DNA from 4 places in the Brevibacillus schisleri genome. Region 1 is predicted to be linked to each of the others. Evidence: riboswitches for the same ligand, from Rfam matches in the RefSeq annotation. Region 1 holds a riboswitch; each other region holds the start of a gene.

What was found. A riboswitch is a leader RNA that binds a small molecule or an ion and turns the genes downstream of it on or off. The one in region 1 is predicted to bind cyclic di-AMP.
Region 2: another riboswitch for cyclic di-AMP. It lies ahead of ACUUHJ_RS03635 (CAP domain-containing protein); the one in region 1 lies ahead of ACUUHJ_RS15520 (CAP domain-containing protein).
Region 3: another riboswitch for cyclic di-AMP. It lies ahead of ACUUHJ_RS05625 (C40 family peptidase); the one in region 1 lies ahead of ACUUHJ_RS15520 (CAP domain-containing protein).
Region 4: another riboswitch for cyclic di-AMP. It lies ahead of ACUUHJ_RS02400 (quaternary amine ABC transporter ATP-binding protein); the one in region 1 lies ahead of ACUUHJ_RS15520 (CAP domain-containing protein).

Annotation. Positions count from the first base shown of each region.
Region 1 covers NZ_JBVNDM010000001.1:3,160,616-3,168,125, reverse strand. Annotated here, with positions in the region: gene ACUUHJ_RS15545 (catalase) at 470-2,059, opposite strand; gene ACUUHJ_RS15540 (2-phosphosulfolactate phosphatase) at 2,168-2,851, opposite strand; gene ACUUHJ_RS15535 (hypothetical protein) at 2,975-3,421, shown strand; gene ACUUHJ_RS15530 (cold-shock protein) at 3,592-3,795, opposite strand; gene ACUUHJ_RS15525 (rhodanese-like domain-containing protein) at 4,226-4,570, shown strand; cyclic di-AMP (ydaO/yuaA leader) riboswitch at 4,655-4,812, shown strand; gene ACUUHJ_RS15520 (CAP domain-containing protein) at 4,821-5,612, shown strand; gene ACUUHJ_RS15515 (hypothetical protein) at 5,677-5,829, opposite strand; gene ACUUHJ_RS15510 (homoserine dehydrogenase) at 5,930-6,940, opposite strand; gene def (peptide deformylase) at 6,944-7,498, opposite strand.
Region 2 covers NZ_JBVNDM010000001.1:684,830-692,339, forward strand. Annotated here, with positions in the region: gene vanG (D-alanine--D-serine ligase VanG) at 1-282, shown strand, start outside; gene ACUUHJ_RS03615 (M15 family metallopeptidase) at 286-1,083, shown strand; gene vanT (serine racemase VanT catalytic subunit) at 1,070-3,223, shown strand; gene ACUUHJ_RS03625 (sensor histidine kinase) at 3,270-4,361, shown strand; gene ACUUHJ_RS03630 (hypothetical protein) at 4,487-5,134, shown strand; gene ACUUHJ_RS03635 (CAP domain-containing protein) at 5,264-5,851, opposite strand; cyclic di-AMP (ydaO/yuaA leader) riboswitch at 5,859-6,016, opposite strand; gene ACUUHJ_RS03640 (aminopeptidase) at 6,264-7,379, opposite strand; gene ACUUHJ_RS03645 (iron-containing alcohol dehydrogenase) at 7,475-7,510, opposite strand, start outside.
Region 3 covers NZ_JBVNDM010000001.1:1,109,470-1,116,979, forward strand. Annotated here, with positions in the region: gene ACUUHJ_RS05610 (cytochrome P450) at 1-1,032, shown strand, start outside; gene ACUUHJ_RS05615 (sensor histidine kinase) at 1,224-2,609, opposite strand; gene ACUUHJ_RS05620 (response regulator transcription factor) at 2,610-3,329, opposite strand; gene ACUUHJ_RS05625 (C40 family peptidase) at 3,544-4,065, opposite strand; cyclic di-AMP (ydaO/yuaA leader) riboswitch at 4,070-4,209, opposite strand; gene ACUUHJ_RS05630 (LiaF transmembrane domain-containing protein) at 4,529-4,933, shown strand; gene ACUUHJ_RS05635 (PspA/IM30 family protein) at 4,998-5,693, shown strand; gene ACUUHJ_RS05640 (class I SAM-dependent methyltransferase) at 5,788-6,366, shown strand; gene liaF (cell wall-active antibiotics response protein LiaF) at 6,381-7,271, shown strand; gene ACUUHJ_RS05650 (sensor histidine kinase) at 7,285-7,510, shown strand, end outside.
Region 4 covers NZ_JBVNDM010000001.1:443,766-451,275, forward strand. Annotated here, with positions in the region: gene ACUUHJ_RS02375 (sugar phosphate isomerase/epimerase family protein) at 1-554, shown strand, start outside; gene surE (5'/3'-nucleotidase SurE) at 570-1,349, shown strand; gene ACUUHJ_RS02385 (ABC transporter substrate-binding protein) at 1,387-2,463, shown strand; gene ACUUHJ_RS02390 (ABC transporter permease) at 2,453-4,195, shown strand; gene ACUUHJ_RS02395 (ABC transporter ATP-binding protein) at 4,192-5,247, shown strand; cyclic di-AMP (ydaO/yuaA leader) riboswitch at 5,418-5,564, shown strand; gene ACUUHJ_RS02400 (quaternary amine ABC transporter ATP-binding protein) at 5,958-7,184, shown strand; gene ACUUHJ_RS02405 (ABC transporter permease) at 7,168-7,510, shown strand, end outside.

The sequences.
Region 1 (7,510 bases):
ATCAAAAATGACGCCTGTTGCAATCGAAGTAATCCCTTCCAAAACCGGCTTATTCTCCAAAGGTTTCCAAGACTTCATCGTTGTATTCGATAGATCTGCTTTTGCATCATCTTGACCGCAAACCTGTAGCTTCACCTCAGTATTGCCCGTCGTGCTAACCGTTGCTTCAACCTTTTGGGAAGCTGCCTTCGCAGGGGATGCAGCAACGACGCCCCCTGTCGTCAATAGGGAAAGTACCGCGGTATAGCTCAACACTGCTACCCATTTCTCTCTTTGTACCATCATGAGTCTCCTCGCCATCGTCAAATGTAAACAAATGTAAGACGTTGGCAACTCGAATTGCGTTACTGTAGATCGCCGGCTTCGTGATCCCTACTTCTGTAGCAATTGCAACCGGATACAAAAAGAGCTTTACCATAGATTCGGCAAAGCTCCGCTATTCATTCAGTCTTGTTTTTCACTCGGGTCATCAGTAAGGCTTGGACGGGCGAGACTTCTGTTCAGCTTCCTTGACAGCCGCTCCAGGATTCGTTGCCCCCATCGGTCCGCCCATCTCTTTGTGATTTCCGCCATTACCCTGTGCAACTCCAGCTTTCAAACGTTGACCGTACTCTTCGTCACATTGGGAGAAGTAACCAAGCATTTTCTCTTGAATGCGAGGATCACAGGAGAGGAGTGCATCCGTCAGATTGGCAATGAGGTCTTCTCTTTCCCAGTCTTCCAAGAGGCGATATCGTTCTCCCGCCTGTTTAAAATCGTTGGTACGATCAATTTTTTGACGAACGACCTTCCCTTCCACTTCTGGCTGATGATCAGGAGCTGCTTGCTTGGCTTCCTGCAATCCGCCAAGCGTTGATGGCTCATAGTTAATATGCCGCTGGGTCCGATCAACTCGATACAGCATCTGACCGCCTTCCTGATTGGTAGCGACATGCTTTTTGGGAGCGTTGACTGGAAGCTGCAAATAGTTGGCGCCAACCCGATACCGTTGCGTATCGGAGTAAGAAAAGGTCCTTCCTTGCAGGAGCTTGTCATCAGAGAAATCAAGTCCATCCACTAAAACACCTGTCCCAAATGCTACTTGCTCGACTTCAGCAAAATAGTTATCCGGGTTTTTGTTCAATACCATTTTGCCTACAGGAAGAAACGGAAACTGATCTTCAGGCCATATTTTCGTTGGATCAAGCGGATCAAAATCGAGTTCAGGATGATCGTCATCACTCATGATCTGGACGCACATTTCCCACTCCGGATATTCTCCTCGCTCAATCGCTTCATACAAGTCCTGCGTGGCATGATTGAAGTTTTTCCCTTGGATCTCTTCCGCCTGTTTTTGTGTCAAATTCTTAATTCCTTGTACTAACGGCTGCCAATGGTATTTGACCAGGACCGCTTTTCCTTCATGGTTTACCCACTTGTACGTGTTTACGCCAGAGCCTTGCATTTGTCGATAATTCGCAGGTATTCCCCACGGGGAGAACAAAAACGTAATCATATGCATGGCCTCAGGCGTGTTCGAGATGAAGTCAAAGATCCGTTCCACGTCTTGAATGTTTGTGGCAGGATCAGGCTTGAACGCATGGACAAGATCAGGAAACTTCATGGCATCCCGAATGAAAAAAACTTTGAGGTTATTGCCCACCAGATCCCAGTTCCCGTCCTCTGTATAAAACTTCACCGCGAACCCACGTGGATCGCGCAAAGTTTCGGGCGAATGTGTCCCATGATTAACCGTAGAAAACCGCACAAACACAGGCGTTTTTTTCCCACGCTCCGAAAACAGCTTTGCTCTCGTGTACGTAGAAATCGACTCACCACCTACGGTTCCATACGCTTCGAAATAGCCATGTGCTCCTGCACCTCGACTATGCACGACACGCCCAGGTGTTTTCTCCCGATCAAAATGTGTGATTTTTTCAAGAAAATCGTAATTCTCCAGAACGGTTGGCCCGCGATTTCCAACTGTCCGCAAGTTCTGGTTGTCTGTAATCGGATGGCCTTGACGATTCGTCAGGATATTATCTTCTGCCTGGTTGATGGCCTTGCTCTTTTCATCCATATGAATCCTCCCTGTCCAGTTTTTCTCATGTGTAGTTCATAACCATGGTTACCGAATGAGGGATTCTTTATGCGAAAAGACTAAATCGCTTCGTACGCAAAATCATCGTTAAGCACTGGAACTGCGCCACTCTGATTCCACTGCGCTGCAAGTTCGACATCTTCCGGGTACCCCATGCTGATCAGTTCTTGGCCAGAAGCACAATTCTGCAAGTAAGCAAGATGATGATCTTGAGCCTATTTCGGCCTCTGGTGACAATCGATATCCCTTCAATTCATGAAGCAGCGCACCTGCCGCAATCATATCTTCAATAGCAGGTCGCAATGCTCCATTTCCCCACCGTTCACCGCAAGCAATGACGGTTACCGTTCCATTCTGCTGCTGTATGTATCTGGCCACAGATGGCGCGTTTCGCAAGCACGCAGCGATTACCTTCGCACCTGTTTTCTTCGCCAACACGGTACAGGTCGATCCGTTTGGCGAGGGTAATACGATTCTCCTTCCCATTGGAACCGTTTTCAAACAGGTGGGGGAAAGGGAGATTGGTTCTCCGCGTTTTCCAGCGAGCAGCGCTGCTTTTTGTTTGGCGAACGCTACGGTTGACTCATCCTTTACCTGATAAGGATAAACGATACCTCCTCGTCCCGTTACGATATCGACACACGTGCTGAAGGAGAGCACATCGATAATGACGATCATATCCGATGCTGCCCCGACCTGTTCTACCCCTTCGTATCCCCAATCAAATCGAGCTGTATAGTCAAGTTGTTTGCATACAGTTCTATCTCCCAACCCCTCCACCATCCTCTATCAAAAATAGGTACTCGTCCCCTTACGTTCGCCGTTACGAATTAAGACAAGAAACAATATCGTATTATTGTCCCACTAGATTACACAAGAATGGAGTGAACATGGATGTCTGAAATCGAATACGACGACGATCAAGGTAATTCGGAAAAAAGAAATCACAGACGCCCAAGAAGAAATACTGTGAGAACGACCGGTATTTTGCAAAACAACCTCGCCCGTGCTCTCACCGCTCACCTCGACCTGGTAAATCTGAACACAGAACCGGTTGAAGTACGTGTGCAAGTATTAAACTGGGGTAACGCAGTTACGCAAACGAATCCAGTTAGCACCTTGCTTGACATCACGCAATTTATCCCTGCGAATACTCGAACTGCTTTCAATGCGCTGATCCCCGCTTCTTTCCACTATGAAGTGCGCCTTACCGTAGCAGAAAACAACAGAAATGTCCTTCTCACCACTTATGGCCGTACTACTATCGGCGGCGGTCAAGTTGTTGGTCTTACCGTTCTTGACAGTCAATTCCAAACTGTCGAAATCGAAACTTGTATTTAACTATCTTGTAGGAAGAAAATGAGGAATTATGGTGGGACGCCATAGTTCCTTTTTTTATCCATTCGCATGCAGGAAAAGGCGCTTGGGACGATCCCAACGCCTTTTTGCTTCTACGACCACGACAAAAAAAGAAACTGCCCTCGAAAGGACAGTTTCTTTGAAAAGGAGACTTACAGTTTTACTACGTTCTCAGCTTGTGGGCCACGGTTGCCTTGAACGATGTTGAATTGAACTTTTTGACCTTCGTCCAAAGTTTTGAAACCGTCACCTTGGATTGCGCTGAAGTGTACGAATACATCGTCTCCGCCTTCTACTTGAATGAAACCGAAACCTTTTTCTGCGTTAAACCATTTTACTGTTCCGTTCGTTTGCATCTAAAAAAACCTCCAAAAATTCAATTTGAATATGCTAGTCATATTTACCGAAGCAAATAAAGCTCACATATCATGAAGAAATACCAGATCATGTGCGATGATACGCCTTCATGATATGTGAATTTTACTTATTCAGCAAATATGCGAATGTAATAGGACGGAACTGCAAAATTAAAAACTAAACCTTTTGAAAACCTAAAACAATGAAAGCCCTTCCTCTCTTCCATCCTTGCGGCTCCGATGACCGCGCCAGTGTGAATCGGGGATTCAAAAATGTTATCCATCAGCATACAAACACCTCGATGAATGATTAGGTATCAATTTTTCAAGTAGCAACCTCATTCTACCATGGTTGTCCAATAAAAGCAACCGTTCACCCTTATTCTGGACGAAGCAGGACTCTGATACAATAGGATTGGGAGGGATTACATTGCAAAATCATATTTTGACAACCATTCAATTATCCGACATGCTTGAAAAGAAAGTGCCCGTACTTTTATTGGACGTACGCGACGCCGAGAAATTTGTTTCCGGCAGCCTCGTTCACGAAAACGCATCGACGCAAAACGTCCCCTATCTTCTTATGAAAGAACAGGACAAGCCGCTTGATGAAGAAACCGAAAAACTCGCGCAAAATGTCCAGATCGTTACCTTATGTACAACAGGTAACAAAGCTCAAAAAGCTGCGGCTCTCCTTCGTGAGCATGGTTTTCATGCAAATGCATTGGAAGGCGGCTTAACTGCCTGGAAGGAACAATCAAACGAAACGAAATGAGCCTAATTTATCAACGATTCTAGGTATTTGCCATATATTACTCCTTTATTTCGATTGGGATTGTCTGATATCGTTGTTCATGCCAAACGAAATAAGCCGAGACTTCCTCTTTGAAAAGGAAGTGCGGGGGACTTTTTTGTGGATGAGCTATTCCACATTGGGGTGAATCGCCGAACTGGCGTAGGGTTGTTTCCTCAATCCGAATCCGACAACTAACCTCGTAGGCAAAAAAAAGGAGAGATTTGTTTTTATGAAACGTTTTGGTTCTGTTACAATCGCGATGACTCTTGGTCTGGGCTTGGCTTTGACAGGGTTTGCTTCTTCTGCTTCCGCAGCATCTAACTGCCCATTGAAGAACGGACAATTCCAATTCAATGTGGGTCAAAATATGGGACAATTCCAAAAAGCACCAAATGCTCAACAGTTCTTTAACTTTTTCCAAAAGCAAGGCTTTGTTCCTGGCCAGCCACAAGCAGTACAGCTCATGCAACCTGTTAAGCAAGGACAAGCTACACCTGTACAACAACCATGCCCGTATCAACCAGGATCTTACCAACAAGCACCCGTACAACAAGCTCCAGTACAACAAACACCAGTACAAACAGCACCAGCACAACCTACCAATAATGTCACTGAGCCTGCCGCTCCAGTAAATCAAGCGGATCAAGCTAAGACGGGTGATTTTGCGAAACAAGTCGCGGATTTGGTAAACCAAGAACGTGCAAAAGCAGGTCTCAAGCCTGTTCTAATGGATGCAACACTGTCCAAAGTAGCTTTGGCAAAAGCACAAGATATGTCTGCTAACAACTATTTTGACCACAACAGCCCAACGTACGGTTCCCCATTTGACATGATGAAGCAGTATGGCATTCAATACTCGACTGCAGGTGAGAATATCGCCATGGGTCAACAGAGTCCACAAGAAGTCATGCAACAATGGATGAACAGTGAAGGCCACCGCCAAAACATTATGAACCCTGACTTCACAAAAATTGGTGTAGGCTTCACAAATGGCTACTGGGTACAAGAATTTATCGGGTAACACGCTTTACACGAAACGAAAAGCCGGTGTCTCTTAATCGAGACCCGGCTTTTTCGTGTAGGCATTAATCCGGCTGTGTTTCAGAAGCCTGTTTTTTGGGGGTACAGCAGCTTTCCTGCTCATCTAGCAAAGCAACGTCCTTTTGATTCATTTCTTGCTTGGTTGGGTAAGCAGATACTTGCTGCAACTCGGCATTGACATCAGACGATTGTTTCATCCGTATGGCCCCCTCGCCGTTTTTGGTGGTGCATCCCTAGTATGCACGCGGTTCTAAACGACTCATTCCTAAGGAACACTGGAAGCACATGCGAATGAACCTATCTGCTAATAATATGTTCAAGGTCTTTTAAAGCAGCCGCTGCTGCCGCGACAGGATCTGATTTTCCTCCAACGACCAATAAACCCCCCATGACATCTGTTTCTACCCGGATGGCTTTTGTCGTACCTGATACGGATGCAAACGGATGGGTAATATCCACCGCACACAGCTCAACTGCTACAGAAACCGTACCATTCGCTTCCTTTTGAATCGTTCCGATCAGCTTGGGAATCTTCATATGCTTTTTCCACGTCTCGATTTGTAACGAGGTTATTTCGCGAATACTTGCGCGTGCGATATCGGTTAGATTTACTTGCCCACCAAAAGCAGCGTTTGCCAGAATCGTGAGCTTCGAAGCTGTATCCCAACCATCGATATCGTAAGAGGGATCCGGTTCGGCAATCCCCATCTTCTGAGCGAGCTCGACTGCTTCTGCACAGGTGAGCCCCTCTTCCATCATTTTTGTGAGCACGAAGTTCGTCGTTCCCGTAAAAATACCTTCGACTCGTTTTACTTCACAGCCTGCCAAGTTATACTGCAAAAGATCGATCGTCGGGAGAGCTGCCGCTGTTGCTCCACTAATTTTCAACGCGGTACCATGTTTTTTGGCAAGAGCGGCCAAACCAGCATAATCAACAACAAGCGCACCTTTTGAAATAGCGATCGCATGCATGGCATTCTCCAATGCATACCGAATATAAGTCAGACCAGGTCCACCCTCTTTTTCAGATGGCCCTGCCTCGATGAGTACATCTGCTTGAACTGATTTGATAAATTCCAGCGCGTTCCAAGATGCGTTCCATGTTTGTTTTGTATGAGCATAGTCTGCCCATTTCCCTGAATCGATTCCGTTCTCATCGTAGAGGCCGGAAGTTGAACGAACGATTCCCACGAGTCTGACATCCGCTTCATATAGCTCGTAGTACCGCTCCCGTCGCTCTTCCAGCAGTCTGGCTACCTGCTGTCCTACTGTTCCGAAGCCTGTCACCATAATATTCCAACGTTTCATGAGTCAATCTCCTTGCTGTTTTATACTCCGTTTATTTCCACCATTTTTTCTATTTTTATCCTGTATCCGGTGCAAATCCTTGCGATTCAGTTTCTTTCCTGTTTTTGCTGAGTAGAGCTCTTCCGTATGATCAAAAAACAATATTCCTTCCAAATGGTCCATCTCGTGCTGAATACACCGAGCAAGGAAATCTTCAGCTTCGATTGTCTCTACTTCTCCTTGGCGGTTCAGCGTCTGGACTTTGACATAATTCGCCCGACGTACAATTCCGAAAACACCTGGTATCGAAAGACAAGCTTCTTGCCCTACCTGCTCACCTGATTTTTCCATCAACACCGGATTGATTAGTTCAATCAAGCCGCTGCCGCAATCCATGACAACCAAACGCTTCGGAATACCAATCTGGATCGCAGACAAGCCTGCTCGACCTTTCGCAGCGTAAATGGTTTGGGCCATATCATCCAATATCTTTTCAACCTGCGGAGTAATGGATAATACTCTTTTTGAAGTTTCACGCAAGATAGGGTCCCCCAGGCGAACGATCATGCGTTCAGCCATTTCCTTCTCCCT
Region 2 (7,510 bases), 2.5 Mb from region 1:
TCATTGGAGACGGCCCATATCCATGTCCCAGCAAGAATTGACGAAGAGCTCGCTCATAAAATCAAGCAAACAGCGACCCATCTTTATCAGGTTTTTGGCTGTCGTGGCTTCGCTCGCGTGGATATGTTCGTCACACCAGACGGGGATATCGTGTTTAACGAAGTGAATACGATCCCCGGCTTTACCTCGAAGAGCAGGTATCCAAGCATGCTGTGTGCTGCGGGGATTTCCTATAAGGAGCTTCTTGATACGTTGATTATGCTAGCGTTGGAGGAGGACTAACCGATGACACAACCTCACGTCTTTACGGTTACGTTGAACAGCGACAATCTGCATCACGGTCATCTGATCTTGGTGAATCGCCAGTACCCAATCCGCTGGCAAACAGACGACGGTATTCTGCTGAACCGCATGCGGCTGATTGATGGAGCGCACAACAATATGATGCTGGAAAATACGGCTGCAAAGATGTTTGCCAAGCTGCTGAAAGCCTGCAACGCAGAAAATGCAATCGTGCCTGTCAGTGGCTTTCGCAGTAAGGCGGAACAAACGGATATTTATGATCAATCCTTGCTCGAAAATGGACAGGTGTTTACCAGTAAATTTGTAGCGCGTCCGAATGAAAGCGAGCATCAGACAGGGCTTGCGATAGATGTAGGGGAGAAAAAGGAAGTAATCGATTTTATTTGCCCTTCTTTTCCCGATCACGGCGTATGCCGAATGTTTCGACAGCGCGCTAGTCAATATGGGTTTATCAAACGCTACGACAAAGACAAAGAACAGCGAACAGGGATTTCGGATGAGCCTTGGCATTTTCGGTATGTGGGCTATCCGCATGCTGTGTTGATGCAAAAGCTTCAGCTTTGTCTGGAAGAGTATATCGAGTATGTGAAAAACTACGAATTCTATCAGGAGCATTTCCGAGTAGATGATGAGAACATGGAAATCTACTATGTAAAAGCTACCGATACAGTTACGCACATCCCGGTTGTGGCTGGTGAGCGCTACGAAATATCGGGCAACAACGTGGATGGATTTATCATTACGGTATTTCATCAGGAGGCACGTAATGAACGTGGGTAGTGAAAAGCAGTATGGCGGGCTGGATCGATTCGGAATCATTGCAGCGATTCTTGTTATCGCCATCCATACTTTTCCACTGCTATCCATAAGTGAATGGGCTGACTTCACACTGAGACAAACAATAGCCAGAGTGGCAGTTCCGTTTTTCTTTATGTGCACAGGATTTTTCTTCATGCAAAAGCTTGGCTCAGATCGCAACAAAAATGCGTCTATGCTGAAGCAGTTTTTATGGAAAGTAGGAAAGCTATATTTGCTTTCGATCCTTCTCTATCTTCCTGTGAATGTGTATGCGGGGTATTTTACGGATGGATTTACTGTATTTACAGCAGTGAAAGACCTCTTGTTTAACGGGACCATGTATCATCTGTGGTATTTCCCTGGCATCATGCTGGGAGTGTGTATCAGTACTTTTTTATATACGAGACTATCGACATGGAATGCGTTTTGTATGACTTTGCTGCTGTATGGCATCGGGTTATTGGGAGACAGCTACTTTGGTTTGGTACAGATGAGTCCGTTCGTGGACAGTATCTACCAATTGATGTTTACTTTGTTTGATTACACGCGGAACGGTATATTTTTTGCCCCTGTGTTTATTGTCATGGGAGGGATGATTGCCAATACCCGCAGACGGAAAAAGAACAAGGTCGCACCGTATGCCATCGGGTTTGTTTTGTTCGGTAGCATGCTGGTCATGGAAGGCTTGATTTTGCAAGCTTATCAGCTGCAACGCCATGACAGTATGTATATTTTTTTGATACCATGCATGTATTTTCTCTTTCAACTTTTGTTGTTCTGGAAAGGAAAAAATTGCCCAATCCTGCGAAAGCTGAGCCTGTATGTTTATATCATCCATCCACTGTGTATTTTGCTCATTCTCACAGCAGCCAAAGTAACGGGACTGACAGGGCCGCTTGTTGAAAACAGCTTGGTGCACTTTACGCTGGTCACAGTGCTGTCGTTTGTTCTTTCAGTGCTGGCGATGAAGGCGATCCAGCGCTTTCGAGGTGGAAAACCGGATCAAACTGGGCGAGCATGGGCTGATATCCATCTTCCGCATCTCCAACATAATGTCAGGGAAATCCAGCAGGTTCTCCCCAAGGATTGTGCGATGATGGCAGTCGTCAAGACGCAGGCATATGGCCACGGCGGATGGCAAATTGCGAGGTTCTTAAACAAGCTCGGAATTGATCACTTCGCCGTTGCCACAATCGATGAAGGAACCGAGCTAAGGAAGAAGGGCGTAAAAGGGGAGATTCTGGTGCTTGGCTATACCGATGAGCGTCGGATACGCCAAATCGCCCGTTTCAAACTGACACAAACCGTAGTAGATGACGAATATGCTCAAACACTGAATGGCTACAACGTGAAAATCCCTGTTCATATCAAGATCGACACGGGGATGGGGAGACTCGGGGAGTCTTGGGAATACACGGAAAAAATTGCGTCCATGTATCGATATAAGCATTTGCAGGTATGCGGTACCTTTACGCATTTGAGTGTGGCTGACAGTTTGGAAGCTTCCGATATTGCATACACGAAAAATCAAATCGACCGTTTCCAAAAAGTGATCGATCAGCTGAAAGAAAAGGGGATCGATCCACAGAAGCTGCACATCCAAAGCAGTTACGGCGTACTGAATTACGGGGAGCTGCAATACGATTATGCTCGGGTGGGGATCGCTCTCTACGGGATGTTGAGCAAGCAGGGAGACAAGGTAAAAACAAACGTCGACCTACGACCTGTGCTATCACTAAAAGCAAGAGTTGTGCAGGTGAAACAGGTGGAAAAAGGAGCATCCGTGGGCTACGGACGCGCCCACATAGCGCAGAAGGACATTAAGATTGCCATCGTATCCATCGGATATGCAGATGGGGTTCCGCGCATGCTGTCACAAGTGGGGGCTACCTGCTTGATTAAAGGAAAAAGACCACCGATTATTGGCTTCGTCTGCATGGATCAGCTTATTGTAGATATCACAGATATGGAAGAGGTGCAAAAAGGGGATGTTGTGACTTTTATCGGCAGAGATCAAGAAGAAGAGATTACTGCCGAGGAAATGGCCCAACAATGTAAAACCATTACGAACGAGCTGGTAAGCCGTTTGGGAGAACGGGTTAAAAGAGTCTATCATGATTGATCTTTGGACGAAAACGAGTATAGGTAGGGAGTGGTTCATTTTTTCCATGGCGAAGGGGAGACATAGCTTTCGTTTCAAAATGCTTGGGCTTCTTGGGTTTGGCATGCTTTTGGCCGGTATAGTAACCTATCTGCTCTATAAAGTGCTCCAGTTTTACTATCGGGTGGGGGTTAAGTACGAAGATCCGCTCGCCCAGGTTCGCTATTTCATCAAGGAGATGGGGGATATCAATTTCTTTTTGATTGTCTTTGCTCCCATTGCGATCTTGTTTTTCTATCTCCTGACCAAACGGTATGCTGGCTACTTTCGGGAGATTTCTACGGGCATTCATTATCTCGCGAGTGGAGACTTTACACGGCATGTCCATATTCCATCCAATGATGAGTTTGCAGAAATCGCCAAGGATATTAATACAGCAAGCGAAATGCTACAACAGGCGGTAGAAAGAGGAGATTTCGCCGAAAGCAGCAAGGATCAGCTTGTTTTGAATCTGGCGCATGACTTGCGTACACCCCTGACATCTGTTTTGGGTTATCTCGATCTCATTTTGCGAGATGAGCAGTTGCCACAAGAACAGATGCGGCATTATGTGACAATTGCTTTTACCAAGTCGCATCGATTGGAAAAGCTGATTGATGAGCTCTTCGAAATTACGAGAATGAATTACGGCATGGTTACCATCGAGCAAAAGGCCATTGATTTGAGTGAATTGCTTGTCCAGTTAAATGAGGAGATGTATCCTTCCTTTGAGAAAAATGAGCTCGTCGCGCGGTGTACGGTTGCTGCTCAATTAGTGATCGTGGGAGATGGGGAGCTGCTGGCACGCGTATTTGAGAATATCCTGACCAACGCGATACGCTACGGGGGCGATGGCCAGTTTATCGATTTGAACGCTTATCGTGAGGGCGATGAAGTGGTTGTGCAAATCATGAATTACGGCGACCAGATACCTGAGGAGGCGCTGCCGCATATTTTTGAAATGTTTTTTACAGGCGACAAAGCGCGAACGCATCAAGGAGGAGGCACAGGACTCGGCTTGTTTATTGCCAAAAATATCGTCGAGAAGCATCGGGGAACGATTTCTGTCCAAAGTGATTTGATTCATACGTGTTTTGAGGTCAGGTTGCCGTATGGATGAAATGATGGCAAAAGTAAAAAAATGGAGATGCTTCAATGTCTCCATTTTTTTATTTCATAATTCATAGAGATTTTAAAAAATGGTATAATATTCCTGTATCGAAGTGAATTAACTTTGGGGGAGTTATGAATAAATACACATGGACATTGATAGGTGCGCTAATTGTTGCTGGAATATCATCAGCTACTTGGGCTGGGGCTATTAACCAAGGGGATAAGGAAGCATTACAGGCATATAAAAATATGGAACAGGCACGTAACCAAGAGAACTACCCCTTAAGCAAATCGAGTAGGAATGTAACCCTGTCAAACTTTTCGATTCAGGGAGCTGTTTTACCAGAAGCGGATAAAATACGTAACTATAACGATACGAATATGCAAGGACTACTATCTTCAACGGATGAAAAACTTTCGTTCATTATGGAAGAGGATGAAGTAAAAGGTATCGTTATAGCAACAGATACAGAGCCAATCATGGCTGGTGGTGAAAAAACTGGTCCTGAATTGTTTGACCTTTACGAGAACATGAAAAATACACTCGGGGAAGATGCAAACATTACGTACTTTAGTTATTCAGGTGGGTTTATCTTCGTTGCAACTGATAGGGAAGGTGAGGAAAGCTTGTGGCTCGATCAACGTGCTTCTACATTTTTAGATCTCCCTTCGCACAGGCAACTCAAATCTGGAGAAGTTGTAGAAAAAATTCGAGAAGGTGCGGAATCGGTGGTTGAAGAAAAGACAAACGAACTAGAAATGGGAAGTAAATCTGAATAAAGCGTATAAAGCTAGCTGTTGGCTTTTCACGGAGATTGATAGATGTTCAAAGGCCACTCCAGACAAGGCTGGGAAAAAACAAGAAAGCCGGGTCCCCGCTAGAGGACTCGGCATTTATATCTAATTTCATTATCCGATGAATTCTTGTACCCAGTATCCATTCACAAAGCCTACACCGATTTTGGTGAAGGAAGGATTCATGATGTTTTGACGGTGTCCTTCACTGTTCATCCATTGGTTCATGACTTCCTCAGCGGTGTGTTGACCCATGGCGATGTTCTCACCCGCGGTCATAGAAGATACACCGAATTGTTTCATCATGTCAAATGGAGAGCCATACGTAGGGCTTGTATGGTCAAAGTAGTTGTTGTTGGACATATCAGTCGCTTTTGCTTGTGCAACTTTGTTCAGGGAAGCATCCAGTTCCACTGGCTTCAGACCTGCTTTTGCACGCTCTTGGTTTACCAAATCAGTTACTTGCTTCCCAACAGAGGAAGCATCCACTTGTTGGTTAGCTTGTTTTACTGGCTGTTGAGCTGGCTGCTGTTGATTCGCTGGTGCTGCGTAAGGTGCTTGCATTTGCGGTTGGACAGGTTGCATATATGGTTGATATCCGTATTGCGGACATGTGGTAGCGGCAGAAGCTGTGTTAGAAAAGCCGGAAAGAACAAATCCCAATCCCAATGTTGCGATTGCAATAGTACCAAGGCGTTTCATATTCACATCGTCTCCTTTTTTTGGCCTACGAGGTTAGTTGACGGATTCGGATTGAGGAAACAACCCTACGCACTTTGGCGATTCACCCCATGCAGATCTCTCATCTGCAAGTAAAAAAGATCCCCCGCACTTCCATTCGAGAGGAAGTTTCGGCTGTTTTGTTTGGCATGACCTAGAATAACAGAGATTCACCGGTGAAAGAAACCCGTAAAATTTGGTAGGATTAATAAGAATATCTCTTGAATGAAGCAAGCCTGCTGCTCGGCCAAGTCGTCGAATATGAGGTGGCCAATGTGTTCAAGCCCGCTGACAGTGTCGCCTCACAGCATCAGTCTCATACTTTATTTTCTCTGAACAATAGAAAATGGGCTAGGGAGCCTCATTCCCTAACCCATTTTTTCATTCATTGCACTTAAATCAAATTCTCCGGGTTCAAGCCTTCCAGCTCTGGCAACACAAAGCGCCCATCTTTTCTGATCAGCACATCGTCAAACCAGATTTCGCCGCCGCCGTATTCAGGGCGTTGGATTTGGACCAAGTCCCAGTGAACGGAGGAGCGGTTGCCGTTGTCTGCTACTGTGTAAGCATTCCCTGGCGTGAAGTGGAAGCTGCCCGCGATTTTTTCGTCAAACAGGATGTCCAGCATCGGGTGGAGGATGTGCGGGTTGAAGCCGATCGCGAATTCTCCGATATAGCGTGCGCCCTCGTCCGTGTCGAGGATGTCGTTCAATGCTTTCGTATTGGAGCTGGTCGCTTCTACGATTTTGCCTTCTTTGAAAGTGAACTGAACATCATTGAAGGTAATGCCGTTGTAGATCGATGCGGCGTTGTAGAAAATGGTTCCTTCCACGGAATCACGTACAGGAGCGGTGTATACTTCGCCATCCGGGATATTGCGTTTGCCGTCACATTTGATGGCATTGATTCCTTTAATGGAGAAGCGCAGGTCCGTTTTTGGACCGACGATGCGTACGCGATCAGTGCGCTCCATCAGCTCTTTCAACGGAGTCATGGCAGCTGACATTTTCGCGTAGTCCAGATTGCAGACGGAGAAGTAGAAGTCCTCAAAGCTCTCGAGACTCATTTTGGACAGCTGCGCCATCGACTTGTTCGGGTAGCGCAGTACAACCCAGCGTTTGTTCGGAACGCGCTCGTTCGTATGTACAGGTTGATACAGGACGCGAGCGTAAATGCCCATTTTGTCTTCTGGTACGTCAGCATACTCGTTGATGTTGTCGTAAGCGCGGATGGCGATGTAAGCGTCCATGTCCTTCATCCGGTCATATTCGTATTTTGCCATCAGAGCCATATGTTCTTCGCTCGTGCCTTGATAGAGTGCACGCATGACTTCCTGGTCTTTTAAGGTGACCAAAGGCAGAGCCCCAACTGCAAATGATTCACGTACAAGTGCACGAACGAGTTCAGGTTGGAGGCCTGTATTTTCGATCAGAACTTTTTCGCCTTTTTGCAAATTAAGCGAGTAACGGACGAGACGGCTTGCCAGTTCATTAATGCGTGGATCTGCCATGGTGGTAACCTCCGTAGTAAAATAATTTTGATTAGTGATTAATTTGTATTATTACATAACTGAGCGTAGGCTCGCCAGTGTGTTTGATGCTTCCATTACAGGTAAGCCTCGTAGATCGCGATTACATCGGA
Region 3 (7,510 bases), 2.1 Mb from region 1:
GCTTTTCATCGAGATCGTATCGCCACCTACGGAGACGTGATGGTCCGGCAAGCAGTTGATCTCATGTCGGATTGGAAAACCGGGGAGCTGCGCGATATTCACTCGGACATGATGAAAGTAACGCTTGCGATCATTACGGAGACGATGTTTGGCAAAACCGTCAAGGAAGGCGCCGATCAGATTGGACATGCCATCGATGTTGGTTTGAAATATGTAGCAAACAAGGGCTCCTCTTTTATCGACATTCCGTTGTCCGTACCTACCAAAAGCAATCGGGAGTTCCTGGAGTCGAGTGAGCTGCTGGACAAAACGATCTACTCCTTGATCGAAGCGCGTCGTAATAGCCAAGGAGAAGAGCACAAGGACTTGTTGGGGATGCTTTTGGCTGCGCGTGATGAAGATGATGGGGAGGGAATGACAGACGAGCAGGTGCGCGATGAGGTCATGACCATTTTTGTAGCTGGCCATGAGACGACTGCGAATACCATGTCGTGGATTTTCTATTTACTGGCTACTCATCCCGAGGTGGAGAAAAAGCTGCATGATGAGCTGTCGACGGTGCTGTGTGATAAGCTGCCGACAGTTGAAGATATTCCGCAGCTGAAGTATACGAATCTCATTGTACAGGAAACGCTGAGGCTCTATCCTGCGGCTTGGACGATTAACCGAGAAGTGGTAGATGAGGTTGAGATCGGTGGTCACACGTACAAGCCTGGGGAAACACTGATGATGAGCCAATATGTCATGCACCGTGACCCACGCTATTATGAGCAGGCTGAAGAATTCATTCCAGAGCGTTTTAACAGCGACCTCTTAAAAAGAAATCCAGCTTATGCTTATTTCCCGTTTGGCGGCGGGCCGCGTGTTTGTATTGGGAATAACTTTGCTTTGATGGAGGCAGCTTTGCTATTAGCGACGATTGCACAGCGATATCGATTACGACTGGCTGAACCGAACCAGGTAGTGGAGCCCGAACCATTGGTCACCTTGCGTCCTAAGAACGGACTGCCGATGCGTTTAGAAAAGAGATAGGAAAAAAATGGGAGCAAGAGGCAAAAAAAGAGGCATCTTATCACTACGGTTTCGCCGATTGTGTCAGATACCGAACTGGGGGTTATTTATCACTGAAAGCAACATGCTTACAAAAATGATTTTACAAGTAAAATATAAAGAAATAATTAACTGAGAATAAATCTATATAAAGTAAGGGTAGCTTGTGAAAGCTACCCGTGGAAGAAGGGGATGGTGAAGGAGAAACTGCTTCCCATTCCCAATTCACTGTTTACCATCAGATCTCCGCCGTGAAGCCGGACGATGCTTTTGCAAATCGTTAAGCCTAAACCTGTACCGCCACTGTTGCGATTTCGTGATTTCTCCGCCCGATAAAACTTGGTGAAAATCTTCGTCAAGTCTTCAGCGGCGATTCCTTCCCCTTTGTCGATTACAGTGAAAAGGACATGTCCTTCTCGCTGATCACAGGTAAGGTAAATGGAGCCATCTGGTTTGTTGTAGTGAATGGCGTTGTTCAACAAATTTTCCATGACACGACGAAGCTTGGTCTCATCCGCTTCGATGTGTAGTTCATTGGAGATTCGTAGCTTCCATTGAAAGGTGAGGCCTGCCTCTTTGATTCTTGGCAAATAGTCCTCAATGATTCCTCGCAAGAAGCTTTTGACATGAATGCGGTTAATGCTGAGTCGAACTTCGGAGCTTTGCGTGGTGAAGTCCTGCAGCTCGTCCAGCAGCTTTTCCAAGTCCGTCGTTTTTAGCTCGATCTTGCCCATCTGTTTCTGTATTTTGGTCATATCCGTCACGCGACCAGAGCCGATGTATGAGGCATAACCTTTTATCGTGGTGAGAGGTGTACGGAAGTCGTGGGCGATCGAAGCAATCATTTCAGCCTGTCTTTCTTCCGCTAAGCGAAGTTCATCAACCATTTCCCCGAAATATCGAAAGAGTTGTCCAAATTCATCATGCGAGCGATACGTAAATGTGACCAGTCGCTTCCCTTCCTGGATTTCTTGGGTGACGCGCGATAATTCGTTAACTGGCCGTAGTATCCAGCGAACGAACAAAGCGAGCAGAACCAATCCTACCAGACTAATGCTTCCGTAAATAAACCAAAGCATCATGGAAACTCCTGTTGTAGCCATCATGTCGTAATCATCCGTGTAGAAATAAACAACAATCTCCCCTGTACGCGGTGGCTCCTGCTGAAAATGGTACTCAGCGACCACTTTGAGGTCACTTTGCTTAGCAGAATCGCCACGGCTTGATGAGGAGGGGGAAGGCATTTTTAAATTATAGGCGCTTGATGTTTTGCTATAGATGGTGTTTCCATTGGCGTCCTTCACGAGCATGCGGTACATCACGTCGTCTGGCAACTGCTTCTCAAGCTCCATGCGTTCGATTGGGTCCTTGAAATTACTGACGAGAAGCAGTTGATTGAGCATGACCTTCTCAGCGGCTTCCTTCTCAGCCTGGTACTGATTATGCCGGTCATTTTTGAGTTGAGCGACAATAATGTCTTGAAAAACAAATTTAAACAACAAAATGTTGAGTGTGAGCAAGGCAATGAAGGAGAGAAAAATTTTATTGCGCAAGCTCATTTAAAGCTTCTCCCCGATAAATACGTAGCCTGTCCCCCATTGTGTTTTAATGAATTGACGTTCTGTTTCCAGCTTCTCACGGAGGTTTTTAATATGGACCGTCACTGTATTGAGGGAGCCATAACCATATCCCCAAACACGGTCATAAATTTGCTCTCTTGTAAAGACGATGCCCGCATTTTCTGCGAGGAAGGTGAGCAGTTGGAATTCCTTGGTAGAGAGCTCGATCTTTTGGTTACATACATATACGGAATACGTTTCTTTATGAATTTCCAAGTCCTTGAATTTCAAAACCGTAATTGGAGAAGAGGCTGTTTCTTTCTCAGGCTGCTCTTCGGTATGCTTGCGAATGCGCTCATAGCGACGAAGGTGGGCACGAATGCGAGCGAGCAGCTCTTCTGTATCAAAAGGCTTCGTGATGTAATCGTCTGCGCCGATTTCGAAACCGACTACCTTATCTACCGCTTTTCCTTTGGCACTGAGAAACAGTATAGGCAAATCCCACTCACGGCGAATTTGAGAGCAGAGCTCGTAGCCACTCATGTTGGGCATCATAATATCCAAAAGGATCAGGTTGGGACGCTCACCTTGGCTGAGCAACGAGAGAGCATCTTCTCCGCTTTCAGCAGAAGAAACGCTGAAGCCCTCGTTCTCCAAAATGTCTTCTAGCAGTTCAATAATCTCCAGATTGTCATCGACAATTAAAATGTGATCTTTCACCGGAACAACCCCCAGTTACTTCTATTAATAAGGAATACCATTCAAAGAATGGGTCTTGTCTATCATAACATGCTTTGACCTTATCAGGGGAAGAAACCCCGTAAGTTATTAAGTTGTTCTAATATGTGAGGGTACCTCTTTAGACCAGGTACTAAATTTCGTCAGAAAAAGCCAGAGACGTAGTGTCCCTGGCTTTTATTATTTTGCCGAATGACTATTTTTTAGCTGGTTTTTCCGGCAACGATGCAGCTTGCACCGCTTTTTCCTTATTCGGAGTTTCTGCTTTCGCTAGAACAGGAGCATTGAGACGCTTGGCGCCTACATAACGCTTGCTCCAGTAGTATGGATCGTTCAACTTGGTGTTGACGACTCCACGACCAGATTCCGAGTGCACGAATGTGCCGTCTCCGATGTAGATACCCACGTGAGAAATGCTGCGACCGTTCGTATTGAAGAATACGAGATCGCCTGGTTGCAAATCTTTTCTGTCTACCTCTGTACCTAATTCGTACTGGGAAGCAGAATTGTGAGGCAGGTCTACACCTAACGCATCAAATACGTAGCGCGTGAAACCGGAGCAGTCAAAGCCCTTTTTGGACGAGCCGGAAGATTTGTAAGGGGTACCGTACAAGTCACTGACAACTTCATGGAGAGTATTCTCCTCAGCAGCCTGTGCAGCGCCTGCCCCCATAGCAAGTAATCCAGCCATAAATAAAGATAAAACCATCTTGCGCAAAAGAAACTGCTCCCTTCGTGAGCCTACGAGGTTAGCTGAAGGGTTCGGTCGAAAGGACGCCCTAGGCTGCTAGGAGTAGCAACCATTCACCCCAAAAACGTGGTTCCCCCGTTTCCGCTAAGCGGAATTCGGCTATTTTTCGATGTTTTTTTACACGCACTCTTACTAAGATTCTACGCCAGTCCTTTTTTTCCTTCTTTTTATCTGTTCATTCACATATTCGTCACAAAGATACCGTCAAATGCTGTAACGTTTTCGTTCGACAGTGCAAGCCGCCCTTCGACGCGGGCTTATTCCTGCCTTGCGGGAGAGCTCGTCCGATTAAGGCAGGAAAATGTCTCCGTCCAAGGACGGAGGGAAAAACCAACCGCACGCCCGTTATGGGAAGCCTATACCGAGGGCTACAATAAGGGCATAACGTTCCACAAGCACCACATGCAAAACGAATGGAGGTAAGCGAGTAATGAGCGAACGGTCTGGCAAAGTACTACTCGGGCTGGTTCTGCTGCTAGTCGGTGGGTTGGTTCTTCTCGATCTGGTGGGGATCGATATCGGAGACTTGCTCGGGTTTATCATTCCCGGCGTGATCATGATATACGGTGCCAAAAAGATCATGGGACAAACCGGTTCACGTTTTTGGGGAATCCTGGTCTTCCTATTCGGGTTCCTGATGTTGATTGGCAAGCTTGACCTACTGTTTCACGCGCTTCTGGCCATTGGGGTGATTTATCTGGGATATCGCTTACTGCGTCCCAGCCAAGAACCTAAACAAGCGCCACCTGCTTGGGAGCGTGAATGGGCCCAAAAAGTATTAAAGGAAGATACGCTGGACACTTGGGAGAGAGATGTAAGAAGACGCCCACAGTAACGCCAATGTCGCAAGAGTCTTTTGGATGAACAATATGATGTGATATGATGAGGAGGAAAAAATAATGAGTATCTTTAAACGTTTGCGTGACCTGACAGTAGCTTCGGTAAATGATGCATTGGATTCGATGGAAGATCCGGTAGTAATGCTGAATCAATATATGCGTGACATGGAAGTAGAAATCGGACAAGTTGAAGTAGCGGTTGCCCGTCAGGTTGCACTGGAAAAGAAATTCCGTCAGCAATTGGACGAAGCCAATGCTCTGATCGAAAAACGTGATCGCCAAGTCAAGCTCGCCTTGACTGAAGGAGAAGACGAGTTGGCTCGTCGAGCACTCGCTGACAAGAAGCAGTACGAAGGCCGTGCAGCGGAATATGAAACTCTCTACCTGTCAGCATCCGAGGCAGCTACGCAAATGCGCGAGAAGCTGGCTGAGCTGAAGGAAGAGTTCTATAAAATGCGTGCGAAAAAGTTCACACTGATGGCACGTGCACAAGTAGCTCGTACCCAAAAGCAAGTCAATCAAGCAGTTGTCGGTATCGGCAATCAGTCCGCAGGCCGTGGCTTCGCTCGCATGGAAGAGAAAGTCATGCGCATGGAAGCAGAAGCGCAAATGAGCGGGCAATGGCGTCAAACGAACCGCGCTTGGGAGAACGCTTTGTCTGAACTGGAAAAGGATGATCTCGATGCAGAACTTGCCAGCATCAAAGCATCCATTAAGGAAGTGAAAACACCGGTAGCCAAACCAGTACAATCCTAATTCAACAGGAACTGGGGGATAAGGTGTAGAATAGATTGTGTCAATTCGGCAGCCTGTGTACATCAGGCTGCTTTTCCCCTAGGAGGTACGATTCTTGCAGGACTTCTTGGTCTTTTTGCGGCGGTTTATCGCTGAGCCTGGACGCGTCGGTAGTATAATCCCCAGCTCTCGTTTTTTATGTGAGCAAATGTTGAAAAGCGTCGATTGGGCTTCAACCGATGTGATCCTGGAGCTGGGACCTGGTACAGGGGCATTTACCCAAACGATCTATCAGCGCTTGCATCCCGGCACACAGTACGTGCTCGTGGAACGAGATTCCCAATTTCGCTCTATGCTTCAATCACGTTTTCCCGATCTTCCTATCAGGGAGGAAGCGACTAAACTTAGGTCTTACTTGGAGGAGCAGGACCTTGCAAGTGCAGATGTCATTATCTCAGGTCTGCCATTCGCCAATTTTCCACAAGAGCTGCGGGCAGCAATTCTGGACGAAGTTCAATCTGTACTGAAGCCAGGGGGCCTATTTATTACATTCCAATATTCGCTACAACTCCAAGCTGAGTTGCAGGATCGTTTTCCCTGGGTCAAGATCGACTTTACCCTGTTGAACATTCCGCCTGCATTCATCTATACATGTCGTAATGGACAAAGTGAAAACGATCAGCGTGGGGCGTGAGAGAGGAGACTTTTGTGAAACTGTCCCGTTTGCACAAAATGTTGGCTGGTGTCCTGATTATTTTTACGGGAATCGGTCTTTTATTAGACAGTTTGGGTATCATATCGTTCGGTCTGTTTGACTTGTGGCCGATGGTGCTTATTTATTTTGGCCTTCGTTTGTGGGGGAATAAAAATCGGATTGGCGGAGGGATTCTATTCTCTCTTGGGACCATCATCGCGACGGATATGTGGTTCGGTGTCGGAATTGATGATTTGTTCCAGATTGCAGTACCAATCGTGTTTATTTATTTCGGCTTTCAGTTGATTCGGGGCAAGAACAACAAACGAGATCAGCGTGTGAATCAACCATTGGGAGAGAGTGGGACCCCTTCTGCTGCGGAGACGATTTTAACTAGTGATGCGAGTGTCCCGAATGACGTGAACGTTTCAACAGCAGAATGCCCTTGGCAAGACAACTGGAACAAATGGAAGCATGTTGGTGGCAAAATTCCTCATCACGAAAAAATGTCTTCATCACCTGACGACATGTTGCCAAAAGATTCCCGCAGTTCTCTGATTGGGGATTATCACCTGACTTCCGGGCGTTTTGAACTGAGTTACTTGCATGTCTGGCATGGAATCGGGGATGTTGTGATTGATCTTTCTCGGGCAGTGTTGATGCGGGATGAGGCGTTTCTTGTCGTAGAGGGCTGGGTAGGCGATGTGACGATTTATGTGCCTATCGATCTTCCTGTATCGGTAACGGCAGGCTTGAGTATTGGTGACCTGGAGGTGCTAAGCCACCGACAGGGAGGTATCAATCGCAGTGTTAAGATTCGTTCTGATCAGTATGATGAAGCATTGCAAAAAGTAAACTTGCATATCTCGCTGCTTGTCGGCGATATAAAAGTCAAGTACATCTAGGAGGTACTGGCGGATGCGTCGACAGCGATTGGCAAGTATTCAGTGGCAATACGTGCGCTATGGCATGTTACTGGCCGTCAGTGCAATTACTGCCGCGTTTATTTGTTTCTTTTGGCTATATTTTTTATGGAAAGACCACCCCGGGATTCATCGGTGGTACAACGAAATAATTAGCGACCGCAACCTCGTGAAGTGGCTGGCAGAATATATAGGCATCAATCTGCCTATCGATCCAGAGG
Region 4 (7,510 bases), 2.7 Mb from region 1:
AGCAATCTATTGAAGAAGTGAAGCGTTCCTTGACGCTAGCAAGTGAAATCGGAGCCAAAAGTGTAACCATCCATCCGGGACGAGTGACGCTGTCTCCCAGAAACCGAAGCTGGCATGAGCCGATTCTGATTGAGAGCGTGAATGAGCTGGCGTACGAAGCAAGGAAAAAAGACTGTATGTTGTCTATCGAGCACATTGAGCCTCTGCCGAAGGAAATGATCGTGACACCGCAAGATATGAATCAACTGAGAATGGCATTGGAATACCCGACGACAACCACGTTTGATATTGCTCATGTTCCTCTTTCCTGTTCCTTGTCGCAATTTTACAGCGAGCTAGAGGGGATCGATAAAATTCATGTGAGCGACGCTACGGCAACCAAGCTGCATGTGCCATTAGGAACAGGAGAGATTGATTTGCCAGGCATTTGGCCGTTGTTGTTTAAAGAAAAGAGACCCGTTGTTGTGGAAGGCTTCGATGATGCGAGGAGCTTGTCTCAGCTCAAGCAAAACATGGTTTATTTACGGCAAGAGGATTGTGTTTCATTTGGATAGGAGGTCCGTATTATTTTGAATATTCTCATAACAAATGACGATGGAATTTTTTCAAGTGGAGTGCTTTGTCTGGCACAGGCACTTCAGCCCTTTGGCAATGTATCCATTGTCTGCCCGGATCAAGAACGTAGTGCGATCAGCCATGCCATTACGTTGAAATCGCCAGTCAAAGCAAACAAAGTAAACTTTTTTGAAACCTCGCTGGAAGCATGGGCCGTCAATGGGACACCGGCAGACTGCGTCAAGATGGCGATTGAGGTCATTCTCAAGGAAAAGCCAGATGTAATTGTATCTGGAATCAACTGTGGACCGAATCTGGGACGGGATGTCTTTTATTCAGGTACGATCTCAGCAGCGATTGAGGGGGCGATGTATCAGATTCCTTCTATCGCCATATCTCTCGCTACGTTGAAGCCAAACCCGAATTTTTCAATCGTCGAGCCGCTTGCCTACGAAGTATTTGAAACCCTGCTCAGACACAAGCTCAGTCCCGAAACGGTTCTGAACATCAATCTCCCGTATTTGTCCAGGGAAATGGTAAAAGGAGTAGCAGTCACGCCGCTGGCCATGGATGTTCTGCGCTATCAATATGTGGGTTTGAACGATCCGCAAGGGTATATGTGCTACTGGCTCTCTGACCACTTGAGTGAGCTCCACTTTGAGGACGAGGAATCCGATTATTACAAGCTTCGCGATGGTTATATCACGATTACTCCTTTGCAATTAAACATGACGAATACTGCCATGAAGGCAAAAATCGGCAAATGGTTTCAAGGCGCGAAGCAAAGCACTTAACTGTTAACCACTCATGATTTTTAGGAGGAATAAACAAGTGAAACGTGTTCTTAGCCCAAAATGGACCCTTTCTTTATTCGCAGCCGTTTCTGTCTTTGGACTGGCAGCCTGCGGTTCCCAGCCTTCTTCCACATCACCAACCCCGGCGGCGAACACTGCAGCGACATCTGAGTCTGCCCCTGCCCCAGCAAAAATTGCAGGGTCGCTGAGCTTTTATACCTCCCAGCCAGATGCAGACGCCCAAGCATTGATCGAGGGTTTTACGAAAAATAATCCGGAGGTAAAAGTAGAGCTGTTCCGATCCGGTACAGAGGAAGTGATGAGTCGCTTGCAGGCGGAGGCACAAGCTGGGCAGGTAAAAGCAGATGTGCTTTTGGTAGCGGATGCACCGACCTTTGCTAGCCTGAAAAAACAGGATTTACTCATGCCGTATGCTTCGCCCGAGGCTAAGGACATTCCGGCGGAGTGGAGGGATGCAGAGGGCGCTTATACGGGAACCAAAGTGATGGCAACCGTTCTTGCAGTCAACAGCAGCAAGGTTGCCGCTCTTCCGGACAGTTGGAAGGTTCTGACCAGTCCGGAAGCCTCGAACAAAGCGACTATGCCAAGTCCACTCTACTCTGGGGCAGCAGCCTATAACGTAGGCGTACTTACTCGGCAGGCTGATTTTGGCTGGGACTACATAGCTGGACTCAAAGCAAACCAGATGACAGTCACTAAAGGAAATGGTGCTGTATTGAAAAGCGTCGCAGGCGGCGAGAAGGAATATGGGATGGTTGTGGATTACCTCGTAGCTCGGGCGAAAAAAGACGGCTCTCCAGTCGAGCTTATCTATCCAAACGAGGGTGTTCCTGTCATAACCGAACCAATCGGGATCATGAAAGCAACGAAAAATGCAGAGGCAGCAAAAGCGTTTGTCGATTATGTGCTCTCGGAAGAAGGACAGCAGCTTGCAAGCAGTCTTGGGTACACCCCGATCAGAAAAGGCATCGCTGCTCCGGAAGGGCTACGCGCTCAAGACCAGATCAAGGTGCTTTCGGCGAATACAGATGAACTTGAAGCGAACAGAGAGGCGGACAAAAAGAAATTTGGAGAGATGATGGGTGCAAAGTAACTGGCAGGCAGCAGTGTCCGAGCGCAAGATGGGGGAACGGCGAAAAATAGCCGTACCCCTGTCGTTGGAAAAGGCGGCCACATGGATCGTGCTGGTGCCGGTCGCCTTCTTTTTTATTTATCCGTTGTGGAAGTTGATCGCTCTTAGTGTGCAAACAGAAGCAGGGATCGGTCTTCGATACTTTGCGGATGTGATCACACATGAACGCACGTGGAACGCTATCGGTCACAGCGTTACGGCGGCAGGAGCTTCTACGCTCATCGCGTTAGTCATTGGCGTGTCGCTGGCTTGGTTATGCGCCTATACAGACATACGCTGGAAGTCTGCCATTCACGTACTTGCTCTGTTGCCATTGCTGATTCCCTCGTACGTGATGACCTTGGCCTGGACACAACTGGCAGGTCCGCAAGGGGTATTGAACCGGGCAGCGAGCTGGCTTTATGGTGGGCCTTTGGAGCTGTGGGACGTCTATGGATTGGACGGGATCATTGTTGTAATGGGTCTCACGCATTATCCGTTGGTCTACATGCTCACGCTATCCGTTCTGTATCGGATTCCCAAAGAACTGGAATGGGCGGCTCATTCTTCAGGGGCTACGGCTACGACTGTATTTCGTAAGGTGACACTCCCACTCGCCTTACCGGGAATTGCAGGAGGTGGGCTGCTTGCTTTTATTTCCGGACTCGATAATTTTGGTGTCCCTGCGTTTCTCGGGATCCCGGAAAATATCCCTTTATTGAGTACGTTGATTTATGAGGAGGTCATCGGATTTGGACCGAGCGCTTTTGCGCGGGCATCTGTCTTGTCTATTTTGCTTGGCGTGATAGCATTGGCGGGAACAGGAGTACAGTGGCTCTTTTTGCGTAAAAGCCGGGTGGACCAGACCAGTGCCGAGGACAAATCGATTCGCCGTCACTTGGAAAGATATCGACGGGCTGTGGAGGTTCTTGTTGGACTCTTTTTGTTGGTGACGAGTGTGCTTCCTCTCTTGTCCATGGCAGCGAACGCTTTCATCAAGGCGTATGGGTTGCCTTTTGTTCCGCAAAATCTGACGTGGAAGCATTTTGCATTTGTTCTGTTTGACCATGTTGGAACGAGAGCGGCCATCGGCAATAGCCTGATGCTGGCCTGCTTGACTGGCGTCTTGTGCGTGGTGGCTGGAACATGGTTCGCTTACTGGCGCATCCATCGGCCTTCCTTTATGGGAAAAGTAATGGAAGGAGCTGTCGCTTTGCCGTATGCTTTGCCCGGTATGGTGCTTGGTCTGGCGATGATTTTAACGTGGATCGAGCCGATTCCCAGCTGGCAGCCAGGAATATATGGAACGGTTTGGCTCATTTTGATTGCGTATGTGACTCGCTTTTTGATCTTGCAAGTAAAAAGCAGTACGGTCTCCATTATGCAGGTGGGCAAGGAAGTAGAAGAAGCAGCACGGATCAATGGTGGGCGATTTTGGACGAGGTGGTCCCGGATTTTGCTTCCGCTCTATGCACCGGGAATGGCAACAGGCTTGTTTCTGGTGTTCCTGACAGCATTTACTGAATTGACAATATCATCGCTTCTGTGGTCATCCGGTTCGGAAACGATCGGTGTCGTTATTTTTAGCTTTGAGCAGGCGGGATCAACGACTCATAGCACGGCCCTTTCTTCGTTGATCGTAGTGGCCATCCTGCTGGCTTTGACAATTGGCGGTTTATGGAAGCGATATTGGCAACGGAGGGTACAGGGATGAACAGTGCAAGAGTGAAGGGCGTTTCCAAAAAATTCGGAGATGTGACGGCGCTCCACCATCTGGATCTACAAATTGGACAAGGGGAATTCGTTGCTTTGCTCGGGCCGAGCGGTTGCGGAAAAACCACACTGCTTAGGCTATTGGCAGGTTTTGAATCGCCTACCAGCGGAGAAATCTGGATCAATCAAGAGTGCGTAGCGGACCAGGCAAGAAGAAAGCCGCCAGAGGAGCGGCGGATTGGTATGGTGTTTCAGTCATTCGCACTTTGGCCGCATTTGACTGTCTATGAGAATGTGGTGTTTCCGTTGCAACATCAAAAGCACGTGCCTGCCGCTTACAAAGATAAACCAAAGGCACGGGTGGCACAAATGCTGGAGATGGTTGGTCTCGGAGGAATGGAAGAGAGATTTCCCAATCAGCTCTCTGGTGGACAAAAGCAGCGTGTTGCTCTGGCGCGGGCCATCGTATTTAACCCTACGCTGCTTCTGATGGACGAGCCATTGAGCAGTCTCGATGCAGAGCTGCGTATGCAAATGCGCAAAGAAATCCAATTTATTCACCGCGAGCTGGGTACTTCCATCGTCTACGTCACACACGATCAGTCAGAGGCACTAGCTATGGCGGATCAGATCGTCGTAATGAAAGGCGGGAGGGTGGAACAAGCAGGTAGCCCGCATGATATATACTATTCGCCCCAATCTCCTTTTGTCGCCAAGTTTGTGGGACGGGCCAACTTCTTAAAAGGAAACTGGTCTTGCCCCAATACCTTTCTGTTGGAGAGGCAAGGAGAGCCAGCGGTACCGATTGCCGTTTCCCGAGACTTTTCTTCCTTTCATGCTCAGCAAATATTGCCGGTTCGTCCCGATCAATTGAAGCTCGCAGCGTGGCAGCAAGGAATGGAAGGCGTTGTCGGAAAGGTATCTCATGTGCAATTTCAGGGGCGAGAGCTGCTTTATTCGATCCGGGTCGGGGAGGATGACTGGGAGGTTGTCACGGACATCAGTCAGCGCTTTTCCTATGAGGAGCGTGTATGCGTAGAGGTTTGTGTGTAAAAAGGGAAAGATAGCCAAGAGATTCTTCAATTGGATGAGCATGAACCATCTAAATCAATGCGACTCATTAAGAAAGGCGCTATTCTGTTTGATTCAACGAAAACGAACGTTCACAATAACTGGAAGCGAGCGTATAATCAAAATCACAATCACGATCAAATAAGCAACAAAACACAATACGGCCTAGTTCCGATATTCTCGGAAGCGGGGGAACCAATCTTTTGGGGTTAATCCTGAGTGATCAGGAGGGATGAGGAAATGTCTTCTCTGCCATCCTACCCGTCAGCTAACCTCGTCGGCCAAAGCAGGGAAGGTCATGGATGGATAAAGTCTAGGCATATAGTGCGCAACAAGGGGATTCCTTGCGGGCGTGTGATAGGCCGATACAGGCTTTTTCTTTGGGACCTTTGTTCTGGAGAAAAAGAATGGATCGGCCTATTTTTTATGGAAATACCGACGAGCAGCTTACGCCGATACAACGTGAAGGGAATGGTGTGGATCGCTGAGAGGCAGTCGGTACGACATAAACCGCTGACAATCGAAATCAGGAAGACAGAGTACAGGGAGTCCTGAAAATGGACGCCAGGTATTACGTAAGCCTGCGGATTTTCAACACGAGTAAAAATCAAGCGTGCCTACTTGGTTTTGCTGGAGTGTCGAAACTTCGCGGGCTTTTTCCATTTACGAAAAAACGAAGGATGAGGGATATCATGTCCAAAATGAAAGTCCATCAACTTACAAAAGTGTTCGGCAAGCAGCCCGAGCTGGCCTTGAAGCTGCTGGCGGAAGGACGTACAAAAGAACAAATTTACAAGCAAACCGGCCAGTCCATCGGTGTCAATCAGGTCAGCTTTGAAGTCGAGGAAGGTGAAATCTTCGTCATTATGGGCCTGTCAGGCAGCGGCAAGTCCACCTTAATCCGACTGTGTAATCGACTGATTGACCCAACGAGCGGAAGCATCGAGATCGATGGGGAAGAGATCGTGGACATGAAGGCAGCAGCTTTGCGTGAGGTGCGGAGGAAGAAGCTCGGGATGGTTTTTCAAAATTTCGCCCTGTTTCCGCAGCGGTCGGTACGAGAAAACGTGGAGTTTGGTTTGGAGATTCAGCAAGTACCGCCAGGACTCCGGCAAGAAAAAGCACGGGAAGCACTTGCGCTCGTTGGATTAACCGAGTGGGAAAATGCGCACCCGGATCAACTGAGCGGAGGGATGCGCCAGCGGGTCGGGCTGGCGCGGGCATTGGCTAATAATCCAGATATTCTCTTGATGGACGAAGCGTTCAGTGCACTGGACCCGCTCATTCGAAAAGATATGCAGGATGAGTTGCTGGAGCTTCAGATGACGATGAAAAAGACGATCCTGTTCATTACGCATGACTTGCATGAGGCGTTGCGACTGGGCGATCGGATTGCCTTTATGAAAGACGGGCAGATCATTCAGATCGGCCGCCCTGAAGAAATCATGGCAGACCCCGCGGATGAATTCGTGCGGAAGTTCGTGGAGGATGCCGACCTGTCCAGGGTGCTCGTTGCTGAAAATGTGATGAAACGGGCAGAAGCAATCACGCCTGACAAAGGGGCCCGAGTGGCGCTGCAACTCATGATGGATAATGGTGTGTCCAGCTTGTACGTCGTGGACAAAAAGCGCACACTGCTCGGATTGATTACGGCGTATGACGTATCACTCGCGATCAGTACGGGAGATTCGCTGGAGGCAATCATGAAAACCGACCTCCCTACCGTTTCGCCTGACGCACGTCTGCACAGCTTGTTCCCGATGATGGCAGACCTGCATGTCCCGATTGCGGTAGTGGGCGAGCAGCAGCGTTTGTTGGGTGTCATCGTAAAAGGAGCGGTGCTAGGCGGGCTGGTAGGCAAAGTCAATGTACAAGAGCATCAGAGAGCAGAGGTGATGAGTGATGGACGTCGTGCCTAAGCTACCGATTGGCGGTTGGATGGAAGGGTTCGTGGAGGTGCTGGGCCAGTACAAAGGGGTATTGTTTGATCCGGTGGCTATCGTCATTTCCACGATGGTGACTTACTGTTCTACGGTTTTGGCAGAGATACCTTCGCTGATTCTCATCTTGCTGCTGGGGGCCGCTGCGTGGGTTTTTGCAGGGAGAGCGTCCATGGTCTTTACGGTTGTTGGACTTTCTCTCATCCACAACTTGGGGTACTGGGATGAAACGATGGAGACATTGGGACTCGTCCTCACTGCTACCATGATTTCGATCGTCATCGGGATTCCGGTGGGCATTCTTT